Regions from separate parts of the Paenibacillus sp. JT31N17 genome, predicted to be linked through region 2. Evidence: riboswitches for the same ligand, from Rfam matches in the RefSeq annotation. Region 2 holds a riboswitch; the other holds the start of a gene.

Region 1 (4,424 bases), on a different contig from region 2:
GTTTCCCATAATAGTCAACCTTGATTCTGCTTGCAAATACGCCGTTTTTCTCCGTTTTATCCATAAGGATAGGGTGTATAGCCTTACATAAATCATACAACGATACTGACTATTTGGTAATGCGTTTACGACACAATTCGACACATTAAAAAGAAATTATGTCGAATAATTGAACATCGGAGGGGAAAAAGATGAATCCTAGACATCATTCGCTAGCCGAGGAGAAAGTATTTAAAGATCCGGTTCATAAATATATTTATGTGCAGGATGAGACGATATGGAATCTCATTAATACGAGGGAATTTCAGCGTCTGCGGCGAATTCGTCAGCTCGGTACATCTTATTTGACCTTTCACGGGGCGGAGCACAGCCGCTTCTCGCACTCACTGGGCGTTTATGAAATAACCAGAAAAATCATTTCTCAATTTGAACGGGGGGGTTATACGGATTGGCCCAGGGAAGAGAGGCTTGTGACGTTATGCGCCGCCTTGCTGCACGATGTGGGTCATGGTCCCTTCTCGCATTCAATTGAGCAGGTGTTTGATACTGATCATGAGGAATGGACATGCCGTATTTTACTGGAAAATACTGAAATTAACCAGGTCCTCCGCGACTGCGACCCCTCCCTGCCGGAAAGGGTGGCGGCTGTAATCTGCAAAACGTATAATCAGCCGATTGTGGTCAGCCTCATATCCAGCCAGATGGACGCGGACCGTATGGATTACCTGCTGCGCGATGCATACTATACAGGCGTCAATTACGGAACCTTCGATCTGGAACGCATTCTTCGCGTTCTAAGGCCGTATCAGGGACGAATTGTTGTAAAAGAGAGCGGAATGCATGCCGTTGAGGATTATCTGATGTCCCGCTACCAAATGTATTGGCAGGTTTATTTTCACCCGGTCACCCGGAGCTCCGAAATTATACTTCGACAAATATTTCGCAGAGCACGCGAGCTTTATGGGGGCGGGTATGCTTTCTCATGGATGATCGAACCGCTCCGGCATCTGATGGAAGGTACGCTTGATGTGGAGAACTATCTCCTGCTGGACGAAGCCATGGCTCAAACAGCCTTTACGCAGTGGTTGAAGGAGGAGGATTCTCTGCTGGCAGAATTATGCACCCGATTCCTGAACCGAAAACTATATAAATACATAACCATGGACAATGCCGATGAAAAGCTTTGGCAGGAAATTCGTGAACAATTTCAATCGATCGGTCTCAATCCGGACTATCATCTGGAAATCGACTTTCCCTACGATATGCCGTATGATGTATACCGTCTGGGTCATGATTTCATGGACAAGGATGAACGTCCGCCGATTCTGCTTCTGGGGCAGGATGACCGCTTGTCTGAAATCTCCAGAAAGTCGGATATCATCCGCTCGATTACCGGAATTCATCAGGGCAAATATCATCTGTATTACCCCGAGGAGCCTTTACTTGAATCGGCCCATCTGTTGTCGCCTCATATCCGCGAACGATTCGGGCTCTTATTATAGAAGGGAGATCAACTTGCTTATGTTAATCGACACACATACCCATCTGGATTCGAAACAATTCGACGAGGACCGCGCGGAAGTGATCGAACGGGCCCGTGCTGCCGGGATCTCGAGAATTATAAATATCGGCTTTGACCGGGAGACCATTCCCACGACAATGGCTCTGGCGGAGCAATATGATTTTATCTATGCGATTGTGGGCTGGCACCCTGTTGAAAGCATTCATATGCTGCCCGGAGACCTGGACTGGATTGCATCGCTTTGCGATCATCCCAAAGTTGTGGGGATCGGCGAAATAGGCTTGGATTATCACTGGGATACGTCTCCGAAGGACGTTCAGCAGCGTGTTTTCCGGGAGCAGATCCAGCTTGCGCGGCAGAAGAAGATGCCTATTTCAATTCATAACCGGGAGGCACATGAGGACGTGCTTCATATACTGAAAGAGGAGAATGCCAAAGATGTGGGCGGGGTCATGCACTGCTTCTCAGGCAGCTGGGAGACGGCGAAACAATGCCTCGACATGAATTTCTATATTTCGTTCGGCGGACCGCTCACATTCAAGAACGCGCGTGTTCCCAAAGAGGTGCTGGCACAGGTGCCGCTTGACCGTATTTTGATCGAGACCGATGCTCCTTATTTAGCTCCCCACCCCTACCGGGGGAAACGAAACGAGTCCGCTTTTGTCCGTCTTGTAGCAGAAACGGTTGCCGAAATTAGAGGGAAATCTGTAGAAGAAATCTCAAAAATTACGACAGAGAATGCTCAGAATTGTTTTGCTTTTAAAGAAAAAGGGCTATAAGAGGTAGCAATCAAGACATTTCGAGTGAAAAAACTAATTTTGAGTCAGTAAATTGGCAGTTTTTCACGTGATTTTCCTTAAAATTCGTTAAAATCGCGATTAATCTCTTCTTTACAATGAGCAGCAAAAGGCGGTATCATTCATCTCAGAGCTTCAAAACTTGCATTCCTTTTCCAAAATATCGCTTAATCTCCGAAGTCGGAGAGCGGGGGAACCAAACATTGATACACTTCGTATCGGACGAAGGGCAGTAAATGTTGAATTCTTCTTGGGGTGAATTTTATGGAAGCATGTGGTAGACATGCCAGCCATGAATAGGGCGACTCTCTCGCCCGAATCCGACAGCTAACCTCGCCAGCGTAATAGTGTTATAAGAGAGATCAACCTCGTGCATTTAATCCATGTCCCGTCGTCATCTGGGAAGCCACGAAACAGATCCTCTGTCGTCGTCGGCTTCTTTTATTTTGAATATTGCGTAAAAAGACGACATAGGGTTTACCATGGAGGTCGAGGTTGGAATGAGGAGTGGCGTGCAATCACGCCAACAAAAACAATAGAACCGTCAAAGGCAATCATGTAACTAGGCGGCGGGGCTATGAAGGAGGACCGAAGAAGTGGGCGCACTCCAGCTTAAGGATACCCATGGTAAACGATCATCCAGCATGTCTTTCGCATTGCGATGGAAGCATGAGAACGTGCGTTTAATATTACTGAGCGCTCTGATCTCAATCGCTATGACTTTCATGTTTCTGGTGTTGTTGTACGGAACGGCTGACAAGCACGTCTCCGTAGTAGTGAACGGACAAGAAACCATTGTTTCGACAAAACAATGGGTCCTTCAACGCCTACTGGATGAACAAGCCATCACGATAGGGCAGTATGACAAGGTGTCCTTACCTCTTAACGGGGGAATAAAGGACGGCGACCGCATCGTCATTGACCAAGCGGTACCGGTCCATGTGAAGGCAGACGGCAAGGTAAGAACGTTGTACACGACAGAAAGAACGGTTAAGGCAGTGATCGATCAAGCGGACATACTGATACGCAATCAAGATAAGGTTTGGCCTGCCATGGAGGACAGAGTAAAGTCCAACATGAGTGTCACGGTCACACGGATCGAGAAGAAAATTTCGGAGAAGGCTTATACGGTTCCCTTTTCGGTCGTGAAGAAGGAAGACCCCAAGCTTGAGCAGGGCAAACAGAAGCTTGTTCAGAACGGCAATGAAGGCAAAGTAGTCAAACAGTTTGAGAACGTATATGCGGACGGGGTGCTTGTGTCCCAGACTATGGTTACCAAGCTGACGAAAGCGGAGTCGGTCGATAAAGTGGTGGCGGTGGGTACCAAGAAGCCGGAAACGAATGTAGTTACGCTCTCAGCGAAGGCGGGCTCTTCTACAGTAACGACCAAGCGGGGCGACAAGCTGAAGCCTAAACAGATATTGAAGAATGTAACGCTGACTGCATATGCTGCGGGCGTTTCATCAACGGGCAAGTCAAAAAGTCATCCGCAATATGGGATAACGGCATCAGGTGCGACGGTTCAAGAGGGCAGAACTATCGCGGTTGACCCGAAGGTTATTCCTATCGGCTGGTGGGTCTACATTGAGGGTATCGGTTTCCGCAGAGCGGAAGATACGGGCAGTGCCATCAAAGGCAAAAAAATCGATGTTTATTTTGAAAGTGAGTCTTATGCTGAGAAGTTTGGTCTCAAACGAGGATACACGGTTTATGTGCTCGGGCCGAATAAGCCGGAGGCAATTTAACCTTGGGACTTAACTCCTTTAATAAGGGTTTACCTCATTCATATCGTATTTTAAACATAAATATGCCATTATAAGGAGAGGCGATTGCCTCTTCTTTTGTATGTTTGTCTGAAGGGAATGGATGGACGGCATGATTAAGGAAATAATCGTAGTTGAGGGCAAAGACGATACCGTGGCCATCAAGCGGGCAGTTGAAGCGGAAACGATCGAGACAGGCGGTTCAGCCATCGGCGCGGATGTTTTGCGCAGGGTGGAGCTCGCACAGCAGCGCCGCGGAGTTATTATATTTACAGATCCGGATCATGCAGGGGAGCGCATCCGTAAAATTGTTGCGCAGCGCGTGCCCGGCTGCAAGCATGC
Region 2 (4,424 bases):
GCCAAGTTCAAGGACCGCTACATGCATGCCGCCAAATCAGCGTTGGCCAAGTATTCCCAGTGGTACGGGGCTTATCCCTATTCCACACTCTCGATCGTCGTCCCCCCCAAAGGCGGCAACGGGGCGGGAGGAATGGAATATCCGACCTTGATCACTTCGTTCGCCGCCGAGACGGACAATCCCGGCTACGATCTGGAGCGCACCGTCGTTCACGAGATCGGCCATCAATATTGGTACGGCATGGTCGCATCCAATGAGTTCGAAGAAGCCTGGCTGGATGAAGGCTTCACCTCCTACTCCGAGGACAAGGTGATGGAGAGCGAATACGGCGTAGCTCCCAATCTTCCTGTGGAAGCCAGCTACATGACCGATCCCGCACCGCTCAAGCAGCTTTCCTGGTCCTACCACAGCCATAATCATTATGCGGAAAATGTGTACATGCGGGCCAAGCTCGTCCTGTTCGGCATCGAGAAACAGGTCGGTCCGAAGATCATGAGCAAGATCATGCGGACGTACTTCCAGAAATACAAGTTCAAGCATCCGTCCACGGCGGATTTCCAGCATGTTGTGGAGCAGGTCACCAAGACCAAGTGGAACGATTATTTCAGCCAGTTTGTCTACGGCAATCAGATGTCCGACTATTCGGTTGAATCGATTGCGGTCAAGCCTGTGAAGGAAAACGGCACTGTGAAGTATGAGTCAACCGTGCTGATCCGCAAGAATGGCGGCAGCTACGGACCTGTCCCGATTGTTTTCCAGTTTGCCGACGGGACGACCCTGCCGAAGGTTTGGGATGCGGCGCAGATGCACATTCAATATAAGCTGGTGCATTCCTCTCCTTTGCTTTGGGCAGCGATTGATCCACAGAATGAGAACGTGCTCGACAACAAGCATATTAACAATTTCATGAAAGCCGAGCTTCCGGAGAAGGTACAAACGCGCTGGAGCATTGGCGTCGCCAAGCTGCTGGAGGGGATCTTCACTTCCCTTGCCTGGTAGCCTGGCGGCCTGGAGCCGGCAGGTACCCGCCAAACAAATGGAGAAAAAAGGAGGTGAAGGCTTGCATGAACCATCATGTGAAGCAAGGCTGGCATCTGACGATGAAGCATTTTTACATCATTATTATGCTGTTCCTGTACGAGCTGCTGTGGGGCTTCTTCCTCTACCGTTCGGTTGAAGGAATTATGGTCCCGCTGCTGAAGCGTTACCCGGACAGCGCACCCTCGGACGGAGCTGTGGCGCTTTTCCTGACGGAGGCGCAGTTCCAGCTGCTCAAGACCGATCTCATTCGTCCCTATATCTGGCTCTTCGCAAGTCTGCTGCTCGGGCGCATGCTCCTGACCCCGTTCCTGAACGCCGGGCTGTTCCATTCCCTGCATCATGCCCAGGATGAGAACGGCACAAGATTTATCAAAGGAATCCGAACGGCGTGGAAGCCGATTGCACTGCTTTACGGCATCGAAACGGCCTTGACGCTGGCTCCGGGCGTTTGGCTGCTGCCCAAAGCGCTTGATGCCCTGCTCAGCAGCGGCAGTCTGGCGGACATCGCCAACAAGGTCGGGCCCTGGGCCGGCGGTTGGCTGGTGTGGGCGGCTCTGCTCCACCTGCTCTTCCTCGCCATGCAGTTCGGCGTTGTGTCCGGAAACGGCGCGCTTCGCTCATTCTGGGGCGGGGTGCGGCATCTTATTCCGCTGGCCGGCATCTCGCTGCTAATGTGGGCCATTGGAATGGCGCTCAGTCTGACCATGGCCTCGGCCTCTATGCTCTGGGCCGGATTGATTGCACTCATTTTGCATCAAAGCTATCATCTGGTTCGTACGGTTATGAAAGTGTGGACAGTAGCCTCGCAATATGAAGTATGGCATTCCAAGCAGACCTGACCACCGCTCTTACTAGCGAAACAGGCAGCAGGCAGAAGTCGGTTCAGTTGCCGGTGAGAACTTAAAAATATTAAAGAGGGATCAGCCGTTTTGATGCGGTTGGTCCCTCTTTGTTTTGAAAATATGACATCTGAAAGGCGAATTAGAGAAACAGGCGCAGTCAGATATTGTCGATAATGCGGGTGAAATTGGAAGCATTCATCTGCCGGTATGGACTTAAGTCTCAAGTTTAGACCACAAAAAAAAGGCTCCTGCAAATGCCGGAAGGCCCTTTCGCATTTTTTGCAATAAGATAACGAGACGAGTTGTCAAAAAGTTTCACTCTAATAATTCTAATTTGTGAACAAATTGTGAATTTGGAAGGAGATTCGCTAAAAAAACAGAATTAGTATGCCAGCATGAAAAAATTGCCGAATTCTCTTGGATGAGAAGCGGGGGAACCATCTTGGGTGAATTGATCCCGACATTTGCTGCAACGAATGTCAGAGGGTATCATAGGGAGCCTTCAACCGAACCCCACAGCTAACCTCGCAGGCAACCGGAAGGGGTCACATTTTTTGAAAAAAGTTTCTGCACTACTCATCGGTCTAGCATTGGTACTCTTGTTCCAAGTTGGGAGCGCACTAGCAGACTCCAAAATGGACGGCGTTATCAGTGATGTGATCGGCACTCCTTACCGCACGGCAGGGACGACTACCAAAGGATTTGACTGCTCCGGATTTACGATGTACGTGTTTGACAAACTCGGCGTCTCGATCTCGCATTCATCCTCCGCCCAGTCCAAGCTGGGCAAGAAAGTAGTCAAGGACGACTTGATTGCTGGTGATCTCGTATTCTTTAATACGAATGGTCGCGGCATTTCGCACGTCGGCATTTATGTTGGAGACGGCAAGTTTGCTCATTCCTCCTCCAGCAAGGGCGTTACCATTAGCAGCCTCAGTGACTCTTACTACGTTAAACGCTATGTTACTGCCCGCCGCGTAATGAGCCCTGAGACATTCGAGAAATACGCTGACGAACCTTCTGATGAATTGGTTGACAGCGAAGACGCTGGTTGATCAGTGTCAATGAGCGTTCGCTAACGAATGCTGATGCATAGCCGCAGCAGCTTGTCCGATTGGACAAGCTGCTGCGGCTTTTGCTTTTTCATTTGGGTGTATGAAATAAGAAGCGGCACTTATATATACCCCGTATGTTCCGGTATTCAAACAGTCCCGTGCATGCTGGATGCCGTCAAAATGGACCCGATAGACCCGGGCGTTGTGCGAAGGGTGCCGGCGAATCTCGCAATCGGAGGGAAAATGGGTATAATATAACCACAATCCCAACCTTGATGTATGAATGAAAGGAGCTGTTAGGTGATGGCAGAGCTTTCCCCTGCGCTGCAGGTGTTTCATCCGACTCTTGCGGGGTGGTTCCGGCAGGCCTTCGGCGAGCCGACCGATATTCAGCTGGACGCCTGGGCTTCAATTATGGACAATCATCATACGCTCATCGCAGCACCCACCGGCTCCGGTAAAACACTTGCGGCGCTGCTGCCCTGCCTGAACGGGATCGCAGTGGGCAAAATCGCCGCCACGGCCCCGGGCAGCAGCTGGAAGCCAGGTGTGCGCACACTTTATATTACGCCCTTGAAGGCGCTTAATAATGATATTCAGTACCATATCATCGGCTTTATGGAGGCCATTGAACGTTTCCATGAAGAGCATCAAAGAGCGGAGACCCTCGCTTGGCCGGGAGTACGCTCAGCCGTGCGGACCGGGGATACGTCCTCAAGCGAGCGCGCCAGAATGGTGCGCAATCCGCCGGATGTGCTGGTTACCACCCCTGAATCGTTCTACCTCCTGCTTACCTCCGAGAAAGGACGCGGCATGCTGCAGACGGTGGAAACGGTCATTGTCGATGAAATCCACGGGCTGGCTGGAGACAAGCGGGGAGCTCATTTATCCCTGTCGCTGGAGCGGCTGAGTGCGTTATGCCCGAAGCCGGTGCAGCGCATCGGAGTCTCGGCGACACAAAAGCCGCTTGAACGCGTTGCCCGCTTCCTCGGAGGCTGGGAGCAGCGGGCCGATGCGGCGGCCGGTCATCCAGCCGCGGACGCTCCCGGGGCGGCCGGCGAACGGGAGGAAGCCGTCAGCCCGCAGGAAGCGGATACAAGCTCCGGGCGCAAGGCGGGCGGGCGTTCTCTATACCCTGCAATACCGGATTCCGTGCACAATAGCGGCTCCCTGCCGCCCGCTGCCGGAGCAGGTGCAGAGACCGGGCAGTGCCCGCACCCGCTTGGCTACAGTCAGCGGCCTGTTACGATCGTCCTGAGCCGAATATCAAAGTCCATTGAGGTTCGGGTTACGATGCCCGACCTCAGCAAGCCGGCCAAGACCCGCGAAGCCGTCTGGCTGCCGATCGTTGACCGGGTGTTCCAGTTAATGAACGACGCCCGGTCTGTGCTGATCTTCGTCAACAGCCGCCGGCTGTGCGAGCGGCTTGTGCTCCGGCTCAATGAGCACGCCGGCTACGAGATGGCGCGCGCCCATCACGGCAGCC

What was found. Region 2 has a riboswitch for cyclic di-AMP ahead of AC0YOB_RS33000 (C40 family peptidase). Riboswitches for the same ligand answer to the same signal wherever they lie in the genome.
Region 1: linked by a shared signal. The riboswitch ahead of AC0YOB_RS36480 (3D domain-containing protein) and the one ahead of AC0YOB_RS33000 (C40 family peptidase) in region 2 are both predicted to bind cyclic di-AMP.

Annotation. Positions count from the first base shown of each region.
Region 1 is NZ_JBWDNP010000025.1:9,502-13,925, forward strand. Features, by position in the region: gene AC0YOB_RS36470 (HD domain-containing protein) at 192-1,502, shown strand; gene AC0YOB_RS36475 (TatD family hydrolase) at 1,522-2,301, shown strand; cyclic di-AMP (ydaO/yuaA leader) riboswitch at 2,474-2,676, shown strand; gene AC0YOB_RS36480 (3D domain-containing protein) at 2,916-4,064, shown strand; gene rnmV (ribonuclease M5) at 4,195-4,424, shown strand, end outside.
Region 2 is NZ_JBWDNP010000018.1:53,947-58,370, forward strand. Features, by position in the region: gene AC0YOB_RS32990 (M1 family metallopeptidase) at 1-999, shown strand, start outside; gene AC0YOB_RS32995 (hypothetical protein) at 1,065-1,880, shown strand; cyclic di-AMP (ydaO/yuaA leader) riboswitch at 2,279-2,432, shown strand; gene AC0YOB_RS33000 (C40 family peptidase) at 2,438-2,938, shown strand; gene AC0YOB_RS33005 (DEAD/DEAH box helicase) at 3,242-4,424, shown strand, end outside.